DNA from 4 places in the Bacillus sp. JJ1609 genome. Region 2 is predicted to be linked to each of the others. Evidence: predicted binding sites of a transcription regulator. Region 2 holds the regulator's gene; each other region holds the start of a gene.

Region 1 (6,143 bases), on a different contig from region 2:
TGTGTTTTCAAACAGCAATGTCCGGGCCTGGCTTGAGCATGAGAATGTCGTGCAGGGGGGCGAGCTGACCTGCTGGCCGAAGCTGATGAACGGGGATGACATGATTCTTCACTGGATGCAGGAAACAAAGCGTCTTCATAAGAAAATCGAAGGGCATTTTCCGGGCGCTTCTGAAAAAACGCTCGCAAAAATGATGCTTTTTGGGGCGGATTGTGATCATGAAGCAATGACTGGCGAGGAAGTCAGGAGGAGGCTGATGCAGGGCTATATGGTGAGCTTAAGGCATTCTTCTATCCGTCCTGACCTGCCAAAGCTGCTGGATGAAATCCATGAGCTGGATATTGCGGTTTATGACCGTTTTATGATGACGACAGACGGGGCGTCTACTGCTTTTTATGAAAATGGTGTTATTGACGAGTTGATCAGGATTGCGATTGAAAAGGGCGTTCCCGTTATTGATGCTTACAATATGGCGACAATCAATGTGGCTCGATATTACAATTTTGAGCATCTGCATGGGAACATTGCGACAGGCCGGATTGCGAACATCAACATTTTAAGTGATGAGCTTGAACCTACTCCGGTTTCAGTGCTGGCAAAGGGTCAGTGGGTGAAGCGTAACGGAGAGGCAATCGAAGTGACAAGCGAACTGGATTGGTCCGAATTAGGGTTTGATCCGTTAAAAATTGATTGGGAGCTGACGCTTGATGACATGCAATTCTCGATGCCATTTGGCATTAAAATGGAGAATTCGGTCATTACAAAACCATATTCAATTTCAATCGATGTGTCTGGAGATGAATTAGCCTCAAGTCATGATGAGTGCTTTTTCATGCTGATTGACCGGAATGGCGAGTGGCGGATCAATACGATTTTAAAAGGCTTTGCGACTGAATTGCAGGGACTTGCGAGTTCTTTCTCCAATACAGGTGACATTATCCTGATTGGCAACAGCAAGCAGGATATGATGGCTGCTTTTAACCGGATGAAGGAGCTTGGCGGCGGAATTGTTGCCTGCGAGGATGGAGTGCCTGTAAGGGAAATTCCGTTAAGACTGCAGGGTATCATGTCCAGCCATCCAGTAGGGGAGCTGATGGCGGAAGAAAAGAAGCTGCTGGAATATCTGAAGGAAAAGGGCTATAAGTTTGCGGACCCGATTTATTCATTATTGTTCTTCTCATCGACGCATTTGCCGTATATCCGAATCACGCAGCGGGGCATCTATGACGTCATGAAAAAAACGGTACTCTTTCCAACGATAATGCGTTAAAATGTAAAAGTACATCAAGACATTTACAGCCATGAGAACAGGGAGTTCACAGGGGTGGCGAGAATGATGAAAAAATGGATCGCTGTAACTGCGGCTATGATGATCCTTCTAGCCGGGTGCAGCAGTAAAGAGACAAAGACAGATAAAGATGCAGCGGAACAACATAAAGAAAAAGAAGTTGAAGACGTTGTCAAAGAAGCAGAGAAGCTTCCATATCAATTCCCGCTGACGGGAATTGGCACAAAAGAGGAGCCAGCCGGCAGAGCTATTGCGGTGGTGGTCAATAACCATCCGAAAGCAAGACCGCAGTCGGGTCTTAATAAAGCGGATCTCATCTATGAGGTTTTGGCTGAAGGGGAAGTAACAAGGCTGATTGCGATTTACCAAAGTGAACACCCTGAGAAGGTTGGACCCATCCGAAGTGCGAGGGAGTATTTTATCGACCTGGCTTTAGGATATGACAGCTTTTTTGTAGCCCATGGCTATAGTCCTGAAGCGAAGGAAATGCTCGATCGCGGGGACATCGACAACATCAACGGCATCCAGTATGACGGTTCTCTTTTTAAGAGGGCAAGCTTTCGCAAGGCCCCGCACAATTCATATATCACATATGAGAATATGATAAAAGGTGCTGAAAAAAGAGACTACGATATGGATGCGGCACCGGCTTCTGCTGCTTTTTTAAGCAAGGAAGAATTCGATGGGCTTGAAGGTGCAGCAGCCAAGGATATCATGGTATCCTACGGAACGCCAGCATTCGATTTGATTTATGAATACGATGCTGAAGCCGGGAAGTATCATCGTTTTTCAGGAAATGAAGAAACGGCTGATCTCGATTCAAAAGAACCGGTGCTGATTGATAATCTTCTCGTAGTGCAAATGAATCACAACATCGTAGATTCAGCTGGCCGCAGGGAGATTGATTTGGAATCAGGCGGTACTGGTTATCTGTTCCAAAAAGGCAAAGTCAATGAGATACAATGGAAAAATGAAGCTGGCAGGATTATTCCTTATAAGGATGGGGAAAAAGCTGGTTTCGTTCCCGGGAAAACATGGATTAACATCGTCCCATCAATCAGCGATGTCTCATTCGACTCTGAACAATAAGGCGATGTTCGCGGAGTAAAAACAAAGCGGAAACAGCCAAAATAAAAATAAGAGAATATAAGGGGTATGACTATATGCAAATTGATAAATTAAGAGGTAAAGAATTAGATCAACTTTTCAAGGCGATTTTATCGCTAAAAGATCTCGACGAAGCGTATCGCTTCTTTGATGATTTGGCGACAGTGAACGAAATCCAGTCACTGGCACAGCGCCTCGAAGTTGCCCGCATGCTTCGCGAGGGCAAGACCTACCATAAAATCGAGACAGAAACAGGTGCAAGCACAGCAACGATCTCCAGGGTCAAGCGCTGCTTGAACTATGGCAACGACGCTTATGAATTGGCATTGGACAGATTGAAAGAAGAAGAGAACGCAGCGAAGGAACAGGCTTAGGTCCTGGGATTTAAAAACTGAACAATTGCAGGAACCGAGGTCCAGTGTGGCTTCGGTTTTTTGGTTTGTGTAAGAGATGGCTAGTTAGGAATATATCGAAAAGTTAGGAAAAAACGACGGAAAGTTAGGAATAAAACGCGAAAGTTAGAATAAAAGTTCTTCTCCTATTTAATCTGTTAAATTGCCCCATTAACCTGATGTTTCCTTTTTGTCTGGAGAGAACAAATGCTATAATGGTGGAATGGAAATATAGAATGGGGGCAATTCAAGGATGTACGATGTTCGCGAGTGGCGACATGTGTTTAAACTCGATCCAAATAAAGAAATAACTGATGAAGAACTTGATAGAATCTGCGAGTCTGGAACCGACGCGATCATGGTAGGAGGGACCGATGGTGTCACTCTTGAAGGAGTCCTTGATTTAATGTCCCGAGTCCGCCGTTACACGGTTCCATGCATTCTCGAAGTTTCGACTATCGATTCTATCACACCGGGATTCGATTTTTACTTTATCCCGACGGTGCTCAACAGCGGCAATCCGCAGTGGATTACCGGGATGCATCACGAAGCAGTGAAGGAATACGGCGATTTGATGGATTGGGATGAGGTTATGATGGAAGGCTATTGCATCCTGAATCCAGAATGCAAGGCTGCAAGGCTCACCGATGCCAAGACAGAATTGGATATTGAAGACGTTAGAGCCTATGCGATGATGGCCGAAAAGATGTTCAACCTGCCAATCTTCTATTTAGAATACAGCGGCACATATGGCGACCCAGAGCTCGTCAAAGCAGCAAAAGACGCACTGGAAAAGACCGTTCTCTTTTACGGAGGCGGAATCGAAACAGCACAGCAGGCAGCCGAAATGGCCGCCCACGCCGACGTAATCGTCGTAGGAAATGTAGTCTACAGCAACCTCGAAGAAGCACTCAAAACAGTAGCAGCCACTTCAGTACGTTAAAGCGCTGGGGGTCAGACCCCCGGTGCGGTGATGCGGTGAAGTAGTGGGGGTCTGACCCCCAGTGAGGTAGTGCGTTAATGTGTGTGATTGTCTACTAGGTGTTTTTGATATAAGATAAGAACAAATGTTTGTATGGTGGTGAGGAATGTGCAATTTTTGACGGATAAATTATTGAATGGTTTGAACCCGGAGCAGCAGAAGGCTGTCAAGACATTGGACGGGCCATTATTGTTGATGGCTGGTGCGGGCAGTGGTAAGACGAGAGTATTGACTCACAGGATTGGGTATTTAATGGTGGAAAAAGGGGTAAATCCTTATAACATCCTTGCGATTACGTTTACGAATAAAGCAGCGCGCGAAATGCGCGAGAGAATCCAAAAGATGATGGGAGGCGCGGCAGACGATATCTGGATTTCGACGTTCCACTCGATGTGTGTTCGTATTTTGCGAAGAGACATCGATCGTCTTGGCTTCAACCGCAACTTCACGATTCTTGATACGACTGACCAGCAGTCTGTTATCAAATCGATTTTGAAAGACAAGAACATGGATCCGAAGAAATTCGATCCGCGTGCGATTCTTGGAACGATCAGCTCAGCGAAAAACGAATTGATCACCCCAGAGGAATACGCGAAAACAGCTGGCGATTACTTCTCACAGAAGGTCAGCGATGTGTATGAAGAGTATCAGCGCAGGCTGCGCAAAAACCAGGCTCTCGATTTCGATGACCTGATCATGACAACGATAACGTTATTCATGCGTGTACCTGAAGTGCTTGAATTCTATCAGCGCAAGTTCCAGTATATCCATGTCGATGAGTATCAGGATACGAACAGGGCGCAATATATGCTTGTAAAATTACTGGCCCAGCGTTTTCAGAATCTTTGCGTTGTCGGTGACTCTGATCAGTCAATTTATCGCTGGCGCGGAGCTGATATTGCTAACATCCTTTCATTCGAAAAGGATTACCCGAATGCGTCTGTTATTTTACTAGAGCAAAACTACCGTTCTACAAAGAAGATTCTTTTAGCGGCTAATATGGTGATCCAGAACAATATGAACCGTAAGCCGAAGAACCTTTGGACGGAAAACGCTGAAGGAAACAAAATTATGTACTATCGCGCGGACAGCGAACAGGGTGAAGCCCAGTTTGTCATCGGCAGAATTCAGGAGCTCCTGAGGAACGGCCGCAAGCTGTCTGACATTGCAATTTTATACAGAACGAACGCCCAGTCGCGTGTAATCGAGGAATCATTCCTGAAGTCAAATATTGATTACAACATTGTCGGCGGCATCAAGTTCTATGACAGAAAAGAAATCAAGGATGTCCTTGCGTACCTTCGTTTGATTTCAAACCCTGATGATGATATCAGTCTGCAGAGGGTCATCAATGTGCCGAAGCGCGCGATCGGCTCAACTTCGATTGATAAAATCGCCAACTTCGCAACGATGCACGATATGTCCATGTATCAGGCGCTTGAGACGATTGAAATGATCGGTCTCAGCCCGAAAGCCGAAAAAGCAGCGATTGAGTTCCGCAATCTGATCAGGAACTATACTCATCAGCAGGAGTATCTGTCTGTTACCGAGCTTGTTGAGGAAGTCCTTGATAAATCTGGTTACCGTGAAATGCTTAAGGCTGAAAAATCAATTGAAAGCCAGAGCCGACTTGAGAACTTGGATGAATTTTTAACTGTTACAAAGAGCTTTGAAGAAAGCAGTGAAGATAAAACCCTAGTCGCGTTCCTGACAGACTTGGCGCTGGTCGCTGATATTGATCGTCTTGATGATGACGGACAAAAGAAGACGGATGTTGTCACCCTGATGACGCTCCACTCAGCAAAAGGCCTTGAATTCCCAGTCGTTTTCTTGATCGGGATGGAAGAGGGAGTATTCCCGCACAGCCGCTCATTGATGGAAGAGATGGAGATGGAGGAAGAACGCCGTCTTGCATATGTGGGAATTACACGTGCTGAGGAAGAGTTGTTCATTACGAATGCCCAGATGCGTACCTTGTTTGGACGTACGAATATGAATCCAGAATCAAGGTTCATCAAGGAAATCCCGGCTGAATTGGTCGAGGACGCTGCTCCGAAACCAAAGAGAGCAGCGCCATTAAGCGGCGGCAGACCAGCAGCAAGACCGGCAATCCCGCAGCGAGGTGCTGTTGCCCGTCCAGTCGCAGCAACAAGCGGCGGCGAGGAAATCGGCTGGAAGGTTGGAGACAAAGCGCAGCACGGCAAGTGGGGAACAGGCACAGTTGTCAGTGTAAAAGGTTCTGGCGAAGGATTGGAGCTGGATATCGCGTTCCCAAGCCCAACAGGAATCAAACGACTGCTGGCAAAATTTGCACCGATTACAAAAGCGTAGGCTTTATCATTCTTACAATTAATTTACTGTCTAGCTCCAGCGC
Region 2 (6,143 bases):
TGCAACAAGCTGTATAACAACATTGATCCATGACCTGCAGATAATACAAAACGGTCACGGTTAAACCATTCAGGATTTTTAGGGTTGATGTTCATGTAACGAGTCCAAAGCGTGTATGCCATCGGAGCTGCTCCCATTGGCATGCCAGGGTGTCCGGAATTCGCCTTTTCAATTGCGTCAATCGATAAAGTACGAATTGAATCAATTGAAAGCATATCAATTTTATTAAACATTAAATACATCCTTTCTATAAGTACTGGCTACAATCTTAATATTATAGCGAGAATAATTATTATACAACAAATTGTGCCTGAAGGAGACAGAAAAGGCCGTATAGTTATTTATTTTGACACAAATGCCTTAAAGTTATGTAACAGAATCCACGCAGTTACGCTGTTTTAAGTACTGTTCCAACTCACTTTAGAAACAGAAAAAGGATACAAACATTATGTATCCCTTTGTATGAACTCTATTAATGAAGCTTATTTTTGTTTTGAAATTCTTTTAGCTTACCAGGAGTAACATCATTCCCAGCTGGATCCACAATGGTTACACCTTTTAATGTATTAAGCATGGAAGAACGGAAGGATTGCAGATATTCTGCTCGAAGCTTCGTTTGTTCCTTTGCCTCTTCCTCAGTCAACTTTGATGCTTTTGCTTTTCGTGCCAATTCATTAATTCTGGCAATTTTATCACTAGATAGCATTGGTAAAGCTCCTTTGTAAAAAAGTTACGTTAAAAGTCATGTTACTAGAATCAGGGGATTTTTACAAGAAAGGAGTTTCCTCATCCTTTGTCTCTATGTATTCTAGATATCTGCGATTAACTGTTGCTTTTGAAACATTGAACCCAAAGCCTCTTAATGTTGCAGCAATCTCGGCAAAAGTAAGACCATTATTCCTGAGCTTGACAATCTCTTCGATTGGCATATCTTTCCGTTCTCTCCCAGAATGGTCACCTTGATTTTTCAAGTTCCGCTGAGGCTTATATCCGTGCTCAATAGCCCGCTGCATCCCTCTTTTGATTTTGATATTGTGGATCTTTCTTTGATATTCTTCGACCATGCTCACAATTTGAAGCACCATCGAATCTGATTCTGAAAGCTGAAGCTCACCATTGTGCGAAATACTGTAAAGCTTGATTTTTTCTTTTAAAATGCAGTGGAGAATTGCGACCTTAGCATTTCCTCTGCCAAGACGTGTTTCATCCTGAATCAACAGTGCTCCGATTGTTTTATCTTTAATTAGGTCGAGGAGTTCCAATATACCTTCTCTTTCAAGATCGTATCCGCTTGCCTGCTCCTTAATGATTCTCTGAACCTCGAAGCCGTAGCTGCCAGCAAGGCGGATTAATTCCTCCTCCTGCCTCGCCAGTGAGGTTTCCTGTGTTTCTTTTGTCGTACTTACGCGGCAATAAATAATTGCTTTCATGATGTCACCTTATTCGCTTTGCTTATTTTATCTTTCTGCGCCGGCAATCTGTGTCGGCTCTACTTGTTCAGCCATCACGGGGATGACAAGTTCATCGCCAGGAAAAATCACCTCGCCGGCTATTCCATTTTTTTTCTGTACCCAGCTAACGAACTCGTTTTCTGAAAGATTATGTTCATTTGCATATGTTTCGGCAATCTCCCATAATGATTGCCCTTCTTCTATAGTAACAGTTATGTATGCATCGTCTGAAATATTTAAATGAGCTTTCGCCACTAACGAAAAAATCAAGCTGACAGCAAGCAGGATGATTGCATATGAATAGTTTTCCCAAAGTTTTTTCATGTTCAGCACCTCTTTGCGAATGTATGTTCGTTCATTTGATTTCATTATAAAACGAACATTTGTTTCGTGTCAACTAAATATTCGAACTTATGTTTGTATCTCGATAGAGGACATGGTATAATAAGGACAAGAAAATATACGAGGTGCGTGAATATGACGAAGTTATCGAAACGGCAACAAGACATATTTGAGTTCATTAAAGGTGAAGTCAAGAAAAAAGGATATCCACCATCCGTACGCGAAATTGGCGAAGCGGTTGGCCTTGCCTCCAGCTCCACTGTCCATGGACATTTAGCTAGACTAGAAAGCAAGGGCTTGATCAGACGCGATCCTACAAAGCCGCGCGCAATCGAAATCCTTGAAATAGAAGAAGATAGCCGTATCCCTAAATATAATGTTGTCAACGTACCTGTCGTTGGTAAAGTAACTGCGGGTATGCCGATTACGGCAATCGAAAATGTCGAAGAGTACTTCCCTCTTCCTGATCGTCTCGTCCCTCATGATGAGCAAGTGTTCATGCTTGAAATCATGGGAGACAGTATGATTGAAGCGGGAATCCTTGATGGTGATTATGTCATCGTTAAGCAGCAGAAAACGGCCAACAATGGTGATATCGTTGTTGCGATGACAGAAGAAGACGAAGCAACAGTTAAGCGTTTCTTCAAGGAAAAGGATTATTTCAGGCTCCAGCCAGAAAATTCATCCATGGATCCTATTATCCTCCGCAACGTTTCGATTCTGGGCAAAGTGATCGGAGTATACCGTCATATGCATTAAAAAAAAGCAAGCGGCTTTCCGCTTGCTTTTTTACATATGAATCTATTAAATAAGATGTTTTACTGATTATGGAACCTTCAGATTCTCTATAAACCATCTCCATTACGGACTAGCCCCTTTATTATTCTTCTGTTTTATCCTGGTGTTTCACACCTTTACTCTTATAAGGCTTGGCACTTTTAGCCTTATTCGCGCTTGATTGCCATCTGTTCCATCCTTTTTTACCTGTACCTCGACCTGTTCCGCCTTTACTCTTCGCTTTACTCATGTTTATCAACTCCGTTCATTTATAAATACAACCATATTGTTAACCATTTTAATTGATGAAACACATTTAGAATGGAAAGATACAGTTCTAAACTATTTCGTGATTATCTTTGTGTATCTAATTTATACTACCCCTTATCTAGGAGAGTAGCACATTTTACCATTTACAGGGCAGAACCCCTAGCATGTTGTCCATTATCTCATAAGATAATGTATCAACAAGGGAAGGAGTTGAAAAAAATGGGATGCAACAGAAATAACAACGATGTTTCTAATGTTTTTTTCCCTAACAGGGACAGGGATAGGGACCGTAATCAAGTGAGAGCAACTATTGACTTTGATGATCTTTGCCGCGCAGTGCGCCGTTGTATTATCGAAGACTTAGAAGGTGCTCAGGATGATAGAGATGATCGTGATCGTGATCGCGATCGTGATGATCGTAATCGCCACCACAGAAAATGTGGATGCTGGTTCTAATTTAAATCCACACCTAATTCGCTAAAAAGAATCCCGGAGGTATTTATCTTCCGGGAGTCTTTTTCATCTTTAATATTTTCTAGTACCATTTTACATTCTGAACAGGGAGAACTTTTACGATGTCATTTAAATAGGCTTCCTTTTGCCCAGCAGTTAACCACAGATGTACAATTCCGGAATCCTGGCTGCTCCTAATCAAACGGCCCATTCCCTGCCTTAAACGCAGCAGCATATATGGCAGGTCAATCTCTACAGTTGCGTTATTGGCATGCTTTCGTTTCGCCTGGAAAACAGGATCATGAGGAGGGAACGGCAAGGAAGAAATAATCACCTGGATTAATGATTCACCTGGAACGTCCAATCCTTCCCATAAACTATAAGAACATAGTACTGTTGTATGCTCGCTTTGGAAGGCCTTTACGGTTTCACTAATTTCTCTGTCTCCCTCAAAAAGTATGGCAAATGGCCATTTTTGAATATCTGCCCATGCCCTAAAGCGTTCCATTTCCTGAGAGGATGAAAATAACACAAGAGATTTTCCGTTTTGGCTTAATAAGTCGGCCCCAATCTGCTCCCATTTATTCGTTTCATCTGTCTGGATGTGTCCCGCCATCTTCATCTGCTCTTCATAATCAAACGGAGACGCCACTGTAAAGGAAGAAAACTGTTCAATACCAAGGCTTTTAGCAATATAACTAAAGTCGCCAGCCTGGGATAATGTAGCTGAAGAAAAAACAAAAGGAATATTTTGTGAAAAGACTTCCTTCTTCAAAATTTCTTCAACTAATCGAGGCATAATAACCAATGATGTTTGAACCTCATTCTCCTCAAGCCAGAAGATCCCTTCATCATTTTTAAGGAAAATTCCTAAACCATAAGCAAAGAACTCCAAATACTCTTCCATGATTTTCAAATGGTAATCATCGATGACGAATAATTCAGCATCAAAAACAAGCTGATCCATCAAATCACTTACCTTTTTCTCAAGGGTTTCAGCTGTTTTCCTGATACTAGCAAGGAGCGGAACTTCTTTTCGATTAGATCCTACAACCGCTACTGAGTTATCAACAAGCAGGTCGAACCATGCATCATGAAGCTCTAAAATATCCTCGATTAAATAAAGCGACTCTTCCCTAACATCCTGATGCATATATCCTGTTAGGACCGTCGTCAGCGTTTGTGAGTTAAAACGATAAGTAAGCCCTTTTTGCGCTGCAAATTCAAGCAGGTGGCCTTCATCAAAAATGACGGTGCTCGCTTCAGGGAGAAGCGGCATTTGCCCTTCCCTTTTGCGGGACTCTTTCGTCCAGACATGTTCCATATAAAAGTCATGGGAACATATGATTAAATCACCAGCATGACGGTAGTGATCACGGTTCAAGGTTTGGCCGCAGCGGTGGCGCCATTCACAAGTGGAGCATTGCTGGAGCGGATCCCATGCCATCATGGACCATTTTTCATTGGATACCCATGGATATTCTTTGCGGTCACCATAACGGCTGAAAGAGTTCATGGATATGCCTTCATCAAAGATGAAATCCGGCAGCTGGTCATGAACATCGAGAATCTCTTTTTCATTCGTTGTATTTGAAAGATTGTCGAGCTTCTTTACACAGACATAATTTTCTCGGGCCTTTGCTAATCGGACATCCACATTCAGGCCAAGTGCTTTCTCAAGCTTTTCAATATCTCCGCCTTCTTTTACAAGCTGCTCAATAAGTGTTTCATCCGAACATGAAATAATGGCCGGTTTTCTCATATAACGGGCATAAAGGATGGCATATATTAGATATACAAATGTTTTGCCAGTTCCCACTCCCGCTTCCGCAAAAATGATTCCCTTATTTTTAAAAGCCTGCTCCACCTGGAAGGCCATATATATCTGTTCGTCACGCAGTTCATAGCCTTTTTCAGGCAAAATATCATAAAATACATCACCAATATAATCACCTAATAAATCAAAAAAGGTATCGTCCTTGGTAATGGTAAATGGAAGTGTGTTTGTCATGCATTCTTCTCCTCAAAAATTACGCATTTTCGTTCTTGGCACAAAAAAGCCAACTTTTATCATAACAGAAAAATAAACTTACGCGCAAAAGATAAAGCAAAATTTATCTATTTTAAAAAATCTTCGATTCTATATATGGAATATACTGCTAAAATGAATGTAGATTATTTCTTATGAAATTACGGAGATAACGAAAGAAATAGGTATAAGGTACGTAGAAGAAATCCAGACCCAATAACTAGTTTGTGAGTAATTCACTATTACCTAAAACAATATCAATACAGGATATCAAAATAAAGGCATTGGCTCCGTACTAGTAACCAGAGGTTTGGAAGCTTGTAGAGAATCAGGTTATCATCAAATTTTGTACTTGGTCATCCTAACTTTCACCCTCGATTCGGATTCGCCTCTTCCAAAGCTTTTGGAATAAATCCCCCTTTCCCCGTGCCAGATGAGGTATTTATGGGACTTGAACTCGAAAGCGGTTCATTATCAGGGATGCAAGGAAGGATCGAATATCCGCCTGCATTTAACGCTGTTTCTTAGACTTTGGGTTGAAAAAGAGCCTTTGAGACACTTTTTTAATACGCTAATTCCTAAACTCCTTGCTATAATGTCTTCCTAAATGAATAGCACCACTTATCATAGTTTAATTTTTCTTCATAAAACCGATGGGCATCTTTCCGCTGAATGCCAGACTCCAGAGCGACAAATTCAGCTCCATTTCCTTTTCCCCAGTTATGGATATACCTTAGCAGACTTTCACCATAACCCCGCGAACGAGCAGAAGCGTCTGTAACAAGGTCATGAATATATATGTGTTTTTTATTGTAAAAATT
Region 3 (6,143 bases), on a different contig from region 2:
TTTTTTATAGCCGCGTACCTTCGCTTCATTTGTAGAAGCAAACACATCGCGGATATCATCAAATACACCTGTATAGGTAGCCGGGTTCGATCTTGGTGTGCGGCCGATTGGTGACTGGTCAATGTCGATGACCTTATCGAGATGCTCGACACCTTTGATTTCCTTGAACTCACCAGGCTTGCTTTTTGCCCGATGAAGCTTCATCGCAAGTGATTTATGAAGGATTTCATTAATCAATGTACTTTTACCTGAGCCGGATACGCCTGTGACAGCCATAAAGGTTCCAAGTGGAAATTTCACATTCACATTTCGGAGGTTATTTTCCTTCGCACTCTTAATTTCGATGTAACGTCCATCCGGTTTGCGGCGCTCGATTGGCAGCGGAATGAATTTTTTTCCCGACAGATACTTGCCAGTCAATGAGTTCGGATCGGCCATTACTTCTGCTGGTGTACCCTGTGAAATGATTTCCCCGCCATGGACACCTGCTCCAGGGCCAATATCAATTAGATAATCAGCAGCAAGCATCGTATCCTCATCATGCTCAACGACAATCAGAGTGTTTCCGATTTCCCGCATGTTTTTCAGCGTATCAATCAGCCTGTCATTGTCTCGCTGATGGAGACCAATGGATGGCTCGTCAAGGATATATAGGACTCCAGTCAGGCGTGAACCAATTTGGGTCGCAAGCCTGATCCGCTGAGCTTCACCGCCTGAAAGTGTACCAGCTGAGCGACTCATCGTCAGGTAGTCCAACCCGACATTGATCAGGAAGCCGAGACGCTCCGTGATTTCACGGAAAATCATATTGGCGATCTTCATTTCTTTTTCCGAAAGCTTTAAACTCTGGAAAAACTGATGTGCCTCCTCGACTGACAATGCAGTTACTTCACCAATATGGCGGCCATCGACAAGGACTGCAAGTGTTTCACGCTTCAACCTGTAGCCTTTACATGTTGGGCAGGCGTGCTCACCCATATATTTTTCCATTTGTTCACGGATATAGTCAGAGCCTGTTTCCTTATAACGGCGCTCGATATTTTTGAGAACTCCCTCAAAAACAATATAATTTTCACGAATCTGGCCAAAATCATTTTCATAACGGAAATAAATCCGGTCTTTACCCGAACCGTGAAGGATTTTATCCATCTGGTGGTCAGGCAGGTCTTTTACTGGAACATCCATATCGATGTCATAATGGTTGCAGACTGCCTCAAGCAGTGATGGGTAATACTGCGAGCTAGTAGGTTCCCAAGGAGCGATCGCATGCTGGCGCAATGTCAGGTCCTTATTAGGAACGACGAGTTCAACATCCACTTCAAGCTTAGCACCTAGTCCATCACATTCTGGACAAGCTCCAAAAGGACTATTGAAGGAGAACATCCTTGGCTCAAGCTCACCGATTGAAAAACCGCAAATCGGGCAGGCATGATTCTCGCTGAACATCAATTCTTCTTCACCGATAACATCGATCAGTACATTGCCTTCACCAAGCTTAAGAGCAGCTTCCATGGAGTCGGCAAGACGTGCAGCGATGCCTTCCTTGACAACAATGCGGTCGATGACGACTTCAATGGAGTGTTTTTTGTTCTTTTCCAGCTCAATATCTTCTCCAAGGTCAAACATTTCCCCGTCGACACGGACACGGACATAGCCTTGTTTTTTTACATCTTCAAGAACCTTGGCATGTGTACCCTTCCTGCCAGAAACAAGCGGTGCAAGGATTTGCAGCTTTGTTCTTTCCGGATATTCGAGTACACGGTCGACCATCTGCTCGATCGTCTGGGACGAAATTTCAATATTATGCACAGGGCAGACTGGACGTCCAACCCTTGCAAATAATAATCGTAAATAATCGTAGATTTCCGTCACTGTTCCAACCGTGGAACGAGGATTCCGGCTCGTCGTTTTCTGGTCAATTGAAATCGCAGGAGACAATCCTTCGATTGAATCGACATCAGGCTTGTCCATCTGTCCAAGAAATTGGCGCGCATATGCCGATAATGACTCGACATAACGGCGCTGTCCTTCGGCATAGATGGTATCGAAGGCCAGTGAGGACTTCCCTGAACCGGAAAGTCCTGTCAGCACCACAAGCTTATCTCTCGGAATGGTGACATCTATATTTTTCAAGTTATGGGCTCTGGCGCCTTTAACTATCAATTTATCCATAGCCATTTTATCGTCATCCTTCCGCTTTTAACTCAAGAATGAGGTCACGCAGCTCGGCCGCTCGTTCGAAGTTGAGTGACTTCGCCGCTTCCTTCATTTCCTTTTCCATATTTAAAATCACTTGTTCGCGATCTTTCTTTGACAGCTTCTTCAAACCCTCTGCCGGGTTGTATTCTTCCTGATCTTCGGCAGCAATGGTCGCACGAATTACATCGCGGATCTCCTTCTGGATCGTCTGCGGTGTGATACCATGCTTCGCATTATACTCTTCCTGGATCGCACGGCGGCGCTTCGTTTCGCTGATGGCCAATTCCATTGAGTTCGTCATCTTATCTGCATACATGATGACATGTCCGCGCTCGTTCCTCGCTGCACGGCCAATCGTCTGGATGAGCGACCTTTCGGAACGGAGGAAGCCTTCTTTATCTGCATCAAGGATTGCCACAAGCGATACTTCAGGAATATCTATTCCTTCCCTTAGTAGGTTGATCCCGATGAGCACATCATACTTGCCTAGCCGCAGCTCGCGGATAATCTCAATTCTTTCAAGTGTCTTAACCTCGGAATGAAGGTACTGCACTTTTATGCCGATTTCCTTAAGATAATCAGTCAGGTCCTCAGACATTTTTTTAGTTAAAGTGGTAATCAATACCCGTTCATTCCGTTTTGCTCTTTCATGGATCTCTCCAATCAAGTCATCAATCTGTCCCTCGATCGGCCTTACATCAATCGTCGGGTCAAGCAACCCTGTCGGACGGATGATCTGCTGGACCATTTCAGGTGTGTGCTCTAATTCATATGGACCAGGGGTAGCGGAGACGAAAACAGCATTATGAACATGTTTCTCAAATTCAGGGAACGTCAGCGGGCGGTTATCCATTGCCGATGGCAGACGGAAACCATGATCCACAAGAACCTGCTTACGAGCCTGGTCACCATTAAACATTCCCCTTATTTGCGGCAATGTAACATGCGACTCATCTACTACAATCAAAAAATCTTCCGGGAAGTAGTCGATCAAAGTATATGGTGTTGCTCCAGCCGGCCTTAATGTCAGGTGGCGTGAGTAGTTTTCAATCCCAGAGCAAAAACCCATTTCACGCATCATTTCAAGGTCATACCTTGTCCGTTGCTCAAGCCTCTGGGCTTCTAGCAGTTTTTCCTCGGCGCGAAGTACTTCAAGTCGTTCTTCGAGTTCTTTTTCAATATTCTCGATGGCGATTCTCAATTTTTCCTCACGAGTGACGAAGTGGGATGCCGGGAAGATTGCTACATGATCACGTTCACCGATTATTTCACCAGTCAATGCATCAACCTCACGGATCCGGTCGATTTCATCTCCGAAAAACTCAATCCGCATGCAATGCTCATCGCGAGATACCGGGAAAATTTCCACAACATCACCGCGGACGCGAAAAGTCCCGCGCTTGAAATCGATGTCATTCCGTTCATACTGGACATCAACAAGGCGGTGCAATAGCTTGTTCCGCTCAATTTCCATGCCAGTTCTCAGCGAAACGACCATGTCACGGTATTCTTCAGGATTACCGAGACCATAGATGCAGGATACACTGGCGATGATGATGACATCTTTTCGTTCAAACAAGGAAGATGTCGCAGAGTGGCGCAGCTTATCAATTTCATCGTTAATGCTGGCATCCTTTTCAATGAATGTATCGGTCTGAGGCACGTACGCCTCTGGCTGGTAATAATCATAGTAGCTGACAAAGTACTCAACAGCATTGTTCGGGAAAAACTCCTTGAACTCACTGTAAAGCTGTCCTGCCAGCGTTTTATTATGGGCAATCACAAGCGTCGGCTTGTTGATCTCCTTGATCACATTTGAAATCGTGAACGTCTTACCTGTACCGGTAGCCCCTAGAAGCGTCTGGTGCTTCTTATTTTCGCGAATGCCTTGTACCAGTTCTACAATCGCCGCAGGCTGGTCTCCCTGCGGGGAATATTTCGAGACTAATTCAAATTGGTCCTTCACAGAAAAGCCTCCTGTAATTTTAATTTCATTTTGGCTCTTTTCGTAAACTTTATTGCTTTAACTAGTAAAAATCGGATTTTGAATTTTTACTAGTTCTAAACACATTCTTGGTTCAGACACCATTTCAAAAAGAGCCTTCATCTATAATCAGTTTTCCTAAGCTGTCAAAAAGTCATATCCTCATTCTACCACAAAGCAGGTAAAACAAACCAATAAAAAGCGAACAAACATTCGAAAAAAATATTTTTCATTTGCAGAATTATGGAGAAGTAGCCCGGATTATCGTTAATCAAATGTTTGATTGAATATCCCTCAAACCTTTTGCCATAAGAAAAAGCCTGCCGAACAAGATTCGACAGGCTCTCTATGTGCTTTTAAAAAATTTACCGCAATCACTGCCGCTTCTTGTTCTGCTTCATCATCAGGTTTGCCAAATAAAAGCCTAACGTAAGCGAAAAAGCATCAACGACAATCAACAGAAATGAATCTGTGTATCCTTTATAAACAGAAGCAGCGATCAAGGCAACGGTTAACACCAGCGCAAGGATATGATTATAGGCAACCCTGGTGAAAAAAACGACCATGAATCCAGGAAGAATAAGAGCGGACAAATATTTTAGCACCACAATGAACACCTCATTCAAACAATTTAACGAACAAAAAAATCTTCTATTTATGAATATAGCTGTTTTAGCAGCAGGTTACAAGAAACATCTGCAAACAAAAAGAGCATGCCAAGATAAGGGACTCTCTGCATACTCTCTATCCTATTCCATTTACACGCTAACTTCACTCAAGACTTTGGTTGCCCAGTCACTAGCCTCACCATACAGACGGAAAAGTTCTTCTAAATGCATAGAGGTCGGATTGAACTTTAGCTCCGCACCTTCGTGGAAGGCAAGTTCAATATCCTTTAAGAATTGAAGCATCATATATTCATCGTTCTTTTCACCTGATAGGGCATTCTTCAGCTCATTGCTCAAAGGCAGGTCCTCAAGAAGCTCATCCATCGGGTGATGCAGCAATGAATCCATCAGCGAGAACATTCCGAGCAGGAAATACTTTGATGACAATACCTCTCTGCCAACCTTTCTGCCAATCAATTCACCCAGCTTCCCACGTTTCAGCGAAAGCTCAATTATTTCCCGTTCCTTTGAACCACCGTCAGCGCCGCCTCTGTCTGCTCCTCTTATTGCCAAAACATAAATCCATTTCTTGATTTCATTGAGCCCCAACAAAATAATCGCCTGCTTAATCGAAGAAACTTCATTTCTCGGACGGAACACAGGATTATTAATCAGCCGGAGCAATTTATAGGATAATGATATATCTTTTTCAATGACATCCTTGATTTTTTCAAGATCAGGTTCGGGGCACTCTATTTCTTTTAATATTTGAAAATAAGAATGATAATAGGATGGTATATCGTAACTATTCAAAATCACTGGCTTGCTGAAATAAAATCCCTGAAAGTATTCAAACCCATCTTCTTTTGCCTCATGGTATTCTGAAATCGTTTCCACTTTTTCCGCCAGAAATTTGATATTCCTTCCTGTTATAAACCTGAGCATTTCTTGTCTGTCAGAGCGGTTGGTTGTCCTGAAATCAATCTTGATGATATCCACATAATCCAATAATTCAACGGTCAGATCATTCCACTGTGAAACGAAAAAATCATCAAGAGCGATTATATAACCATGCGCCTTTAATTCCTTACAAATAGCAAGAATTTCTTCATTTATTTCAACTGTCTCAAGAATTTCCACCACGATGGATAAGGGGTTGAAGTATGCAGGCACGCCCAGCTTCAATAATTTCTCTGTAAAATTAATAAAACATGGCTTACCATTAGACAATTCCTTAATTCCAATATTCAAGAAACTGTTCACGATGACATCAGTGGTAGCCTGATCTCCATTTGTGTGCTGATAATTATTGACAGTGCTGCTTCTGTAAAGCAGTTCATAAGCAACAGTGT
Region 4 (6,143 bases), on a different contig from region 2:
TTGGATGGTGCCGGGAACAAATTCGAAACAAAGCCGGCTTTTTCGCTTTGCCGCTGCGGCATGAGTAAAAATATGCCGTTTTGCGATGCTTCCCACAAAGGAAATTTTGAATCAGTCGTGCGTGCTCCTCAGCCTGATGAGACTGAGTAATAGTGAGAGGGCAATGGGTATCCCATTGCTCTTTTTTTATGGAGCGAATTCTCTCTTGGTCACCATTCATCCGCATGCCGGACATCGGCAATGGCTGAAAGCTGAATGCGATGGATTTCTTCGAATTTGTCCACGATATGAAGTTTCTGGCCGAGTTCATTCCAGTAATGGATTTTCCCAATCACCAGTTCATACTTCCGCTGACGATAATAGGCGATGCTGACCGGACGGTTATATTCCATCGCTTCCAGGATGGTTTCATTCAATTGTTCGAGCTGCTGTTCATCCAGCTGTTTTTCTTTTTCATATTCGTCTTCCTGCGCCCAGTCCCGCAACAGCTTTACATGTTCAGGAAGCATCATGGACGTCCATTTAATTCTTCCTCGGTCACGAATCATAAAATCTCCTCCCCACTATCATTATTAGCCTTTATGCCCTCCGACCAACGCGGCACGATGTCTTGCTGTACCAGCCGTAGTATAAGAAACAGCCCTTAGCAACGCTGCCGAGCCATATCGGCTGCGAATCCGGTCCATCACATAGCCAAGCTCCTTCTTCTTCCATCCGTTCTTCTCAAATAAGCTCAATTGAAATTCGCTGTCAACAACGAGGTTTCCAAGTGAAATCGCAATGCTGCGCACCGTTTTTCCTGTATAGTTCTCAGCAAATAGCTCAAGGCATACGCGATACAGTTCCATCGTGACATTCGTAGGTTCTTCTATCGTCCTTGAACGGTGGAAGCCTCCGCCAAATTCATCCTGGCTGTAGCCAATCCCAAAGCTGATTGTCCGTCCTGCTTTCCCATGGTTCCTTGCCCGGCGTGCCACTTCCTCGCACATTTCAAGAATGACATGCTTGATTTCCTCTTCCTCTTTATAATCTCGAAGCAATATCTGGCTTTTTCCAAAGCTGACCTGCCCTTCCATGATCGGGGCACCGATATCCGAAAAATCAATTCCCCAGGCATGCCAGTAAAGCTGGTTGCCCATAATACCGAATTTTTTCTCCAATTTTTCAAGGTCATAGCGTGCAAGCTGACCGACTGTGAAAATCCCCATGCCGTTCAGCGTTTTTTCGACACGGCGGCCTATTCCCCACATTTCGCGAAGCGGTGAGACATTCCACAGCTTTGTCTGTACGTCTTCATATGTCCACTCGGCAATTCCCTTCTTCTTCGCGTCAAGGTCAAGGCATAATTTTGACATCAGCATGTTCGGGCCAATCCCGATTGCGCAAGGAAGCTGGAACTCGCGCTCGATATCATCTTTGATTTTTTTTGCTATTGAGGAAGCGTCTCCCCAAAGCTTTGAAGCTCCATCTACTTTTATAAAGCTTTCGTCGACACTGTAGGTATGGATCGCTTCCTTTGGGACATAGCGATTGAATACACGGGAGATTTCAGTGGAAATTCTCAGGTACGTTGACATTTGGGGATCAACGACAATAATTCGCGGATCATCGGGAATTTCAAACTTTCGCGATCCGGTTTTAATGCCAAAGTCCTTTTTCAAACGGGGCGAGGCTGCCAGGACGACGCTTCCCGGACGGTCGAGGTTCCCGACTACAGCCAGGTAGCATTCAAGAGGATCAAGGTCGAGCATGACCGCGGAACAACTGGCATAGAAGCTTTTCATATCAACACAAAGAATTTTGTTTTGCGGCATTTCGCTGTAATCGACCATTTTCTGTGTCTCTCCTTTCTGCTTAGTTTATGTTTCGTTCCTAATAAAAGGAACGTTTGTTCTGTTTCATTATACCCATAATATTAAGCGAATATGCGTTCGGTTTCAATGGGGAATTTCCGGCGGAATGACTTAATTAAGGTTTATTTGGGGGGGCATGCCAGAGCTGGACAATTTTACAGGAGGCTGTTTTCGGCTGGCAGTTGAGAGTATAATCAGGATGAGAGGTGCTAATGTTATGGATGAAAAACTCATACGCAAAATGGTTCAGAAGTGCTTCGTACAGTATCGGCATGATGATTCACTGCCGTTTGGCGAAGTGGAATTCGAAGAAATATATAAGAAGATTACCGAGCTGAAAAACCAGGAACCTGAAGCGGACTTGCATGATATCATCAATGATGCGGTTTATGAATTTTTGGCTACATAAAAAGGCTGCCCCAGTGCAGGGACAGCCTTCAATTCATTTTACTTTAATATTGGCATCACCTTTAACCTTCGTAGGATAATCGGTTATTTGCAAAGTGATCAGTCCTGGGGCGGCATCTTCCCCAAAATAAGGAAGCAGGATTTGCTGTTCTGCCACGCCGTCGGTGGTCCACATTGATTGGCCGCTGCCAATTTGCTTTCCTTCTGAGTCAATCGCGTTTTGAAATGGAGTAACTCCCCGTTCTCCAAGATAAGTGAATTTCAAATCCTCGCCTTCTCTTTCCACTCTCAGAAGACGACCGTCGCGTGGTCTTTCGATAATCTTAAGCTGATCAGGGTCGACAACAACTGTCAGTTGATCCTTATCGAGGGCCCTGATTGAACTGAATCTCAAATAAAGCTCTCTTGGATTTTTAAAGAAATTACTCTGGAGATAGATTTCCTGCTTATAATCACTAATATGGGAAGCACTGATTCCATTTGCGATTGTTGCCCATTCCTCGCCGCTTTCATCAACGATACGAAGGTCTTCGATCGCGAAAATCTGCTTAGTGTTTTTCTCATCAAAATGAACAGTAACACCAATCCTTGTTGGATAAATCGATACCTTTTCAACTGTTACCTTCTGGCCTTCAAAACTGACCGTTTTATTTACCTCAATGATTTCTCTCTTATCCTTGTAGGCTTCCTTATCAATTGAGAAAGGAAGAACCCATGTATCAGCAAGTTTATTACGCAGCTCTCCAGTTTCCGTTCTCCCTTCAGCAAGCTGGAAGCTCAACTTCATATTTTCAGGAGCGACCTTTCCATAAAAGTAATAGGTCATTTCCTGAACAGTCTCCCCTTCTTTTTGTAAATCAATTGGTCCCACAGAGAAAGAGGAGCTTAATTCCAATTTCTTTCCTTTGTCATCGGTAAGCTGGATGTTATCAATCGCAATTTCCTTGTGACCAGCAGAAGAATCAATCTTATAAAACAGCACCATCATCTGTTCATCAACAATCGCTGAATCCAAGGTGATTTTCAGGCCCTCATGTTCATCTGATACGCCGATTTTCTGGGCAAAGTCATTTTCGATTGCTGCCGTCAAGCCTTTGTCAAAACGGACTAACTCTACAATCTTCTCCATTCCAGGAATCGAGGTAACATAGGAGGCGAAGGTTTCTGATGTCCTGAGCAAGGCTGTAAAAGCAAAAATCAGGATGGCGGCAGATGCTAACGTCCTCATTAGCAGCAGATTTTTCTTTTCCTTTCTTTTCCCTTTGCTGATTCCTGCTGAAATCGCTTGATCCAACTGGAATTCAGGGATGTCGATATTCTCGAGTGCAGCGTGCGCCTGAGTTAACTTATTTTCCTCAGCATTAAGCATAGCCCAATTCCCCCTTCTCCCCGAGCTGTCCGCGGAGCTCCTTCAGCCCTTTATTAAGCCATGTCTTCACAGTGCCTTCAGGACAATCAAGAATATCGGCAATTTCCTTGATTTTAAAATCATGCACATACTTCAGTTCAATGACCTGCCTCATTTTTGGTTCAAGCTTGCCAATGACTTCCTCTACCTCCAGCCAGTTTGACTGGTGTTCCGCCCCCATCAGGCTGATAAGGTCATCGCTAACGAGAATCCGTTTCCGCTTCTTCAATTCATCATTGCAGTAGTTTAACAAGATCCTCGTAATCCAGGTTGTAAAATATTGCGGCTCCTTTACCTTTCGGATGGAGCTGAACGCCCTGTATGTGACCTCCTGCAGCGCCTCAACCGCGTCGTCGCTATTCCTTAAGTAACTCAGGGCGATCCGGTAAAGGCGGATTTTATGAAGCTGCATCAGCTCATAAAATGCCGCTTCATCACCTTTTTTCGCCTTAAGGACTAAATCTTGAAGCTCCAATGTGTCTCCCCCTTACACTGTATCTACCTATTAGACATGGAAGCTAGAAAAAAGTTTTACATTTTTTAAAAAAATCTTTTAAATACCTGCAGATAGCAAAATTGCTTGGTATAGGGCTCAAAATAAAAACCGCCACAAAAACACGGCGGTTTCGAAAGGTTGTTATTTTTTGTTGAAAGCCTTCCTGCCAATGCGCTCAAAGGCGCGTGGGAAAAGCGCATAAAAAATGCTGCCTGCATTCATCCAGCGCGGGAGATTGATTTCCCTGGTCTTTGTCAGCATCCGGTCCACGACTTGTTTTGCGACATAGTCAGGCTTTAACATGAACGCTTTAACATTCTTGACATACGTACCCTGCTTATCGGCAATAGTAAAGAAATTTGTTTCGATTGGCCCAGGATTGACTGACGTCACATACACATTGTCATCGGCCACCTCCATGCGCAGGCTGTTCGTATAGCCAAGGACAGCATGTTTCGTTGCCGAATAGACACTCGATTTTGGGGTGGCTATCTTGCCTGCCTGCGATGCGATGTTGATGATATGACCGCTCCTCTGCATCTTCATGCCTGGCAGAACCATGGATGTGCAAGCCATCAAACCAACGACATTCACGTCGAACATCGCTTTGATTTCGTCGATCTTTGCTTCGTGGGCGAGGTCAAAAATCCCGAAACCAGCATTATTGACCAAAATGTCCGCGTGCTTTATTTCGTCAATGACCTTAGTGAAAACAGTCCGAATTGCGTCGGTATCAGACACGTCCAATTGATGGACAAATACTTTGACTGAGTGGGTTAATTCCAATTCTTTTTTCATTAATTCTAATTTTTCAATGCCCCTTGCAAGGAGCACAAGATTCGCTCCCCGTTCTGCGCAAAGCCTGGCAATCTCAGCACCGATTCCTCCTGAAGCTCCAGTAATGATAATATTCTTTCCTGTTAACGATGGCACAAAAATTCACCTCATTTAGCTGTGTAAAAGAAGGCTGTTCCTTCTTCCCTGACATTAATTTCATCAAGGGACTGTAAATAATCTATCTGCCCAACTGTTTCAGAAATAGTCAAATTCAACTCACGTTCATAAACCGAAGGAAATAACAGTGTACATATTTGAAACACAGAAAGTTCCTTGCCTTCGAGCATTTTCTTCACCTGCATGGCCCTGTCATGCTGTTTGGCAAGCCTTTTTTCTATTAATGTGTGCAATTCTGTTATCTCCGCTCCATGCCCAGTGTATACAAGTCCTATCGGATACTTCAGCAGTTTTTTTAGCGAAGCATTATATTGCACGAGCGGTTTGGGCCGCTCTGAATCGCCTGGAAGCGGCGGCTCAAGCAAAGGGTTGGGCGAGATGCCCGCAAGGATTGTATCTCCTGCAATCATGACCCCATCCTTCTCACGTAAAAGGACGATATGACTCTGCGCATGTCCTGGAGTCTCAATTACTCGCCATCCTGGGAGAGCAGGAGGAACGTCATCCTCCACCAGGGTCCCCGATAGCGATCGGTCACACGAAAACACTAAAGTCTTTTTCATGACTTTAAGGGATGGCAGAAAATATTGCTCGGGAATGCCAAATTGCACAAATAGCTTTTCATAAAATTTCTTATGTATACTTTGGAACTCAGGAGTCCTGTTGATCCATCTTTCATTAAGCGGGTGGCCGTAAACTTCAAGTTCATCTGGCATAAAATCAAGTAATCCAACATGGTCTGGATGGTCGTGTGTGAGGATGACCTGCTCTATATCTTCTGGAGTAAGCTTAAGCTCCGCCAGCTGGGATTTGAAGGACTCCCATGAATCCGAGGTTTTTGTACCAGCATCGACTAGCGTCAGCCTGTCTCCTTTTATTAGGTAAGCATTTACGTCACCTACTGGAAAAGGCGTCGGCAACGTAAGTTTAGCAATTCCATTTTTCCATTCTGCCATTTCATTTCACCTCAAAAATTATATTTATATAAGGTAAACAACCTATTTGTTTAAAAATTCGTATGTAA

What was found. The regulator LexA, encoded in region 2, represses DNA repair genes until DNA is damaged. The targets are predictions, from matches to a motif close to CGAACATATGTTCG.
Region 1: the regulator LexA is predicted to act here: its motif matches at 3,848-3,861, upstream of pcrA (DNA helicase PcrA).
Region 3: the regulator LexA is predicted to act here: its motif matches at 4,386-4,399, upstream of uvrB (excinuclease ABC subunit UvrB).
Region 4: the regulator LexA is predicted to act here: its motif matches at 1,921-1,934, upstream of V7654_RS01880 (YqzH family protein).

The regions. Positions count from the first base shown of each region.
Region 1 covers NZ_JBALSS010000006.1:17,423-23,565, forward strand. Annotated here, with positions in the region: gene V7654_RS04745 (adenine deaminase C-terminal domain-containing protein) at 1-1,270, shown strand, start outside; gene V7654_RS04750 (DUF3048 domain-containing protein) at 1,334-2,377, shown strand; gene V7654_RS04755 (YerC/YecD family TrpR-related protein) at 2,452-2,769, shown strand; gene V7654_RS04760 (heptaprenylglyceryl phosphate synthase) at 3,041-3,730, shown strand; gene pcrA (DNA helicase PcrA) at 3,863-6,100, shown strand.
Region 2 covers NZ_JBALSS010000007.1:126,233-132,375, forward strand. Annotated here, with positions in the region: gene tkt (transketolase) at 1-233, opposite strand, end outside; gene V7654_RS08415 (DUF896 domain-containing protein) at 473-706, opposite strand; gene V7654_RS08420 (YneB family resolvase-like protein) at 768-1,430, opposite strand; gene yneA (cell division suppressor protein YneA) at 1,458-1,775, opposite strand; gene lexA (transcriptional repressor LexA) at 1,929-2,552, shown strand; gene V7654_RS08435 (DUF3934 family protein) at 2,674-2,820, opposite strand; gene V7654_RS08440 (ATP-dependent DNA helicase) at 3,376-5,304, opposite strand; gene V7654_RS23910 (GNAT family N-acetyltransferase) at 5,579-5,734, shown strand; gene V7654_RS08445 (GNAT family N-acetyltransferase) at 5,913-6,143, opposite strand, start outside.
Region 3 covers NZ_JBALSS010000005.1:51,984-58,126, reverse strand. Annotated here, with positions in the region: gene uvrA (excinuclease ABC subunit UvrA) at 1-2,178, opposite strand, end outside; gene uvrB (excinuclease ABC subunit UvrB) at 2,186-4,165, opposite strand; gene V7654_RS03945 (CsbA family protein) at 4,558-4,791, opposite strand; gene V7654_RS03940 (EAL and HDOD domain-containing protein) at 4,942-6,143, opposite strand, start outside.
Region 4 covers NZ_JBALSS010000003.1:11,337-17,479, reverse strand. Annotated here, with positions in the region: gene V7654_RS01895 (CDGSH iron-sulfur domain-containing protein) at 1-150, shown strand, start outside; gene V7654_RS01890 (YolD-like family protein) at 210-548, opposite strand; gene V7654_RS01885 (DinB/UmuC family translesion DNA polymerase) at 573-1,832, opposite strand; gene V7654_RS01880 (YqzH family protein) at 2,071-2,262, shown strand; gene V7654_RS01875 (DUF4179 domain-containing protein) at 2,296-3,630, opposite strand; gene V7654_RS01870 (sigma-70 family RNA polymerase sigma factor) at 3,623-4,144, opposite strand; gene V7654_RS01865 (SDR family NAD(P)-dependent oxidoreductase) at 4,307-5,098, opposite strand; gene V7654_RS01860 (MBL fold metallo-hydrolase) at 5,110-6,075, opposite strand.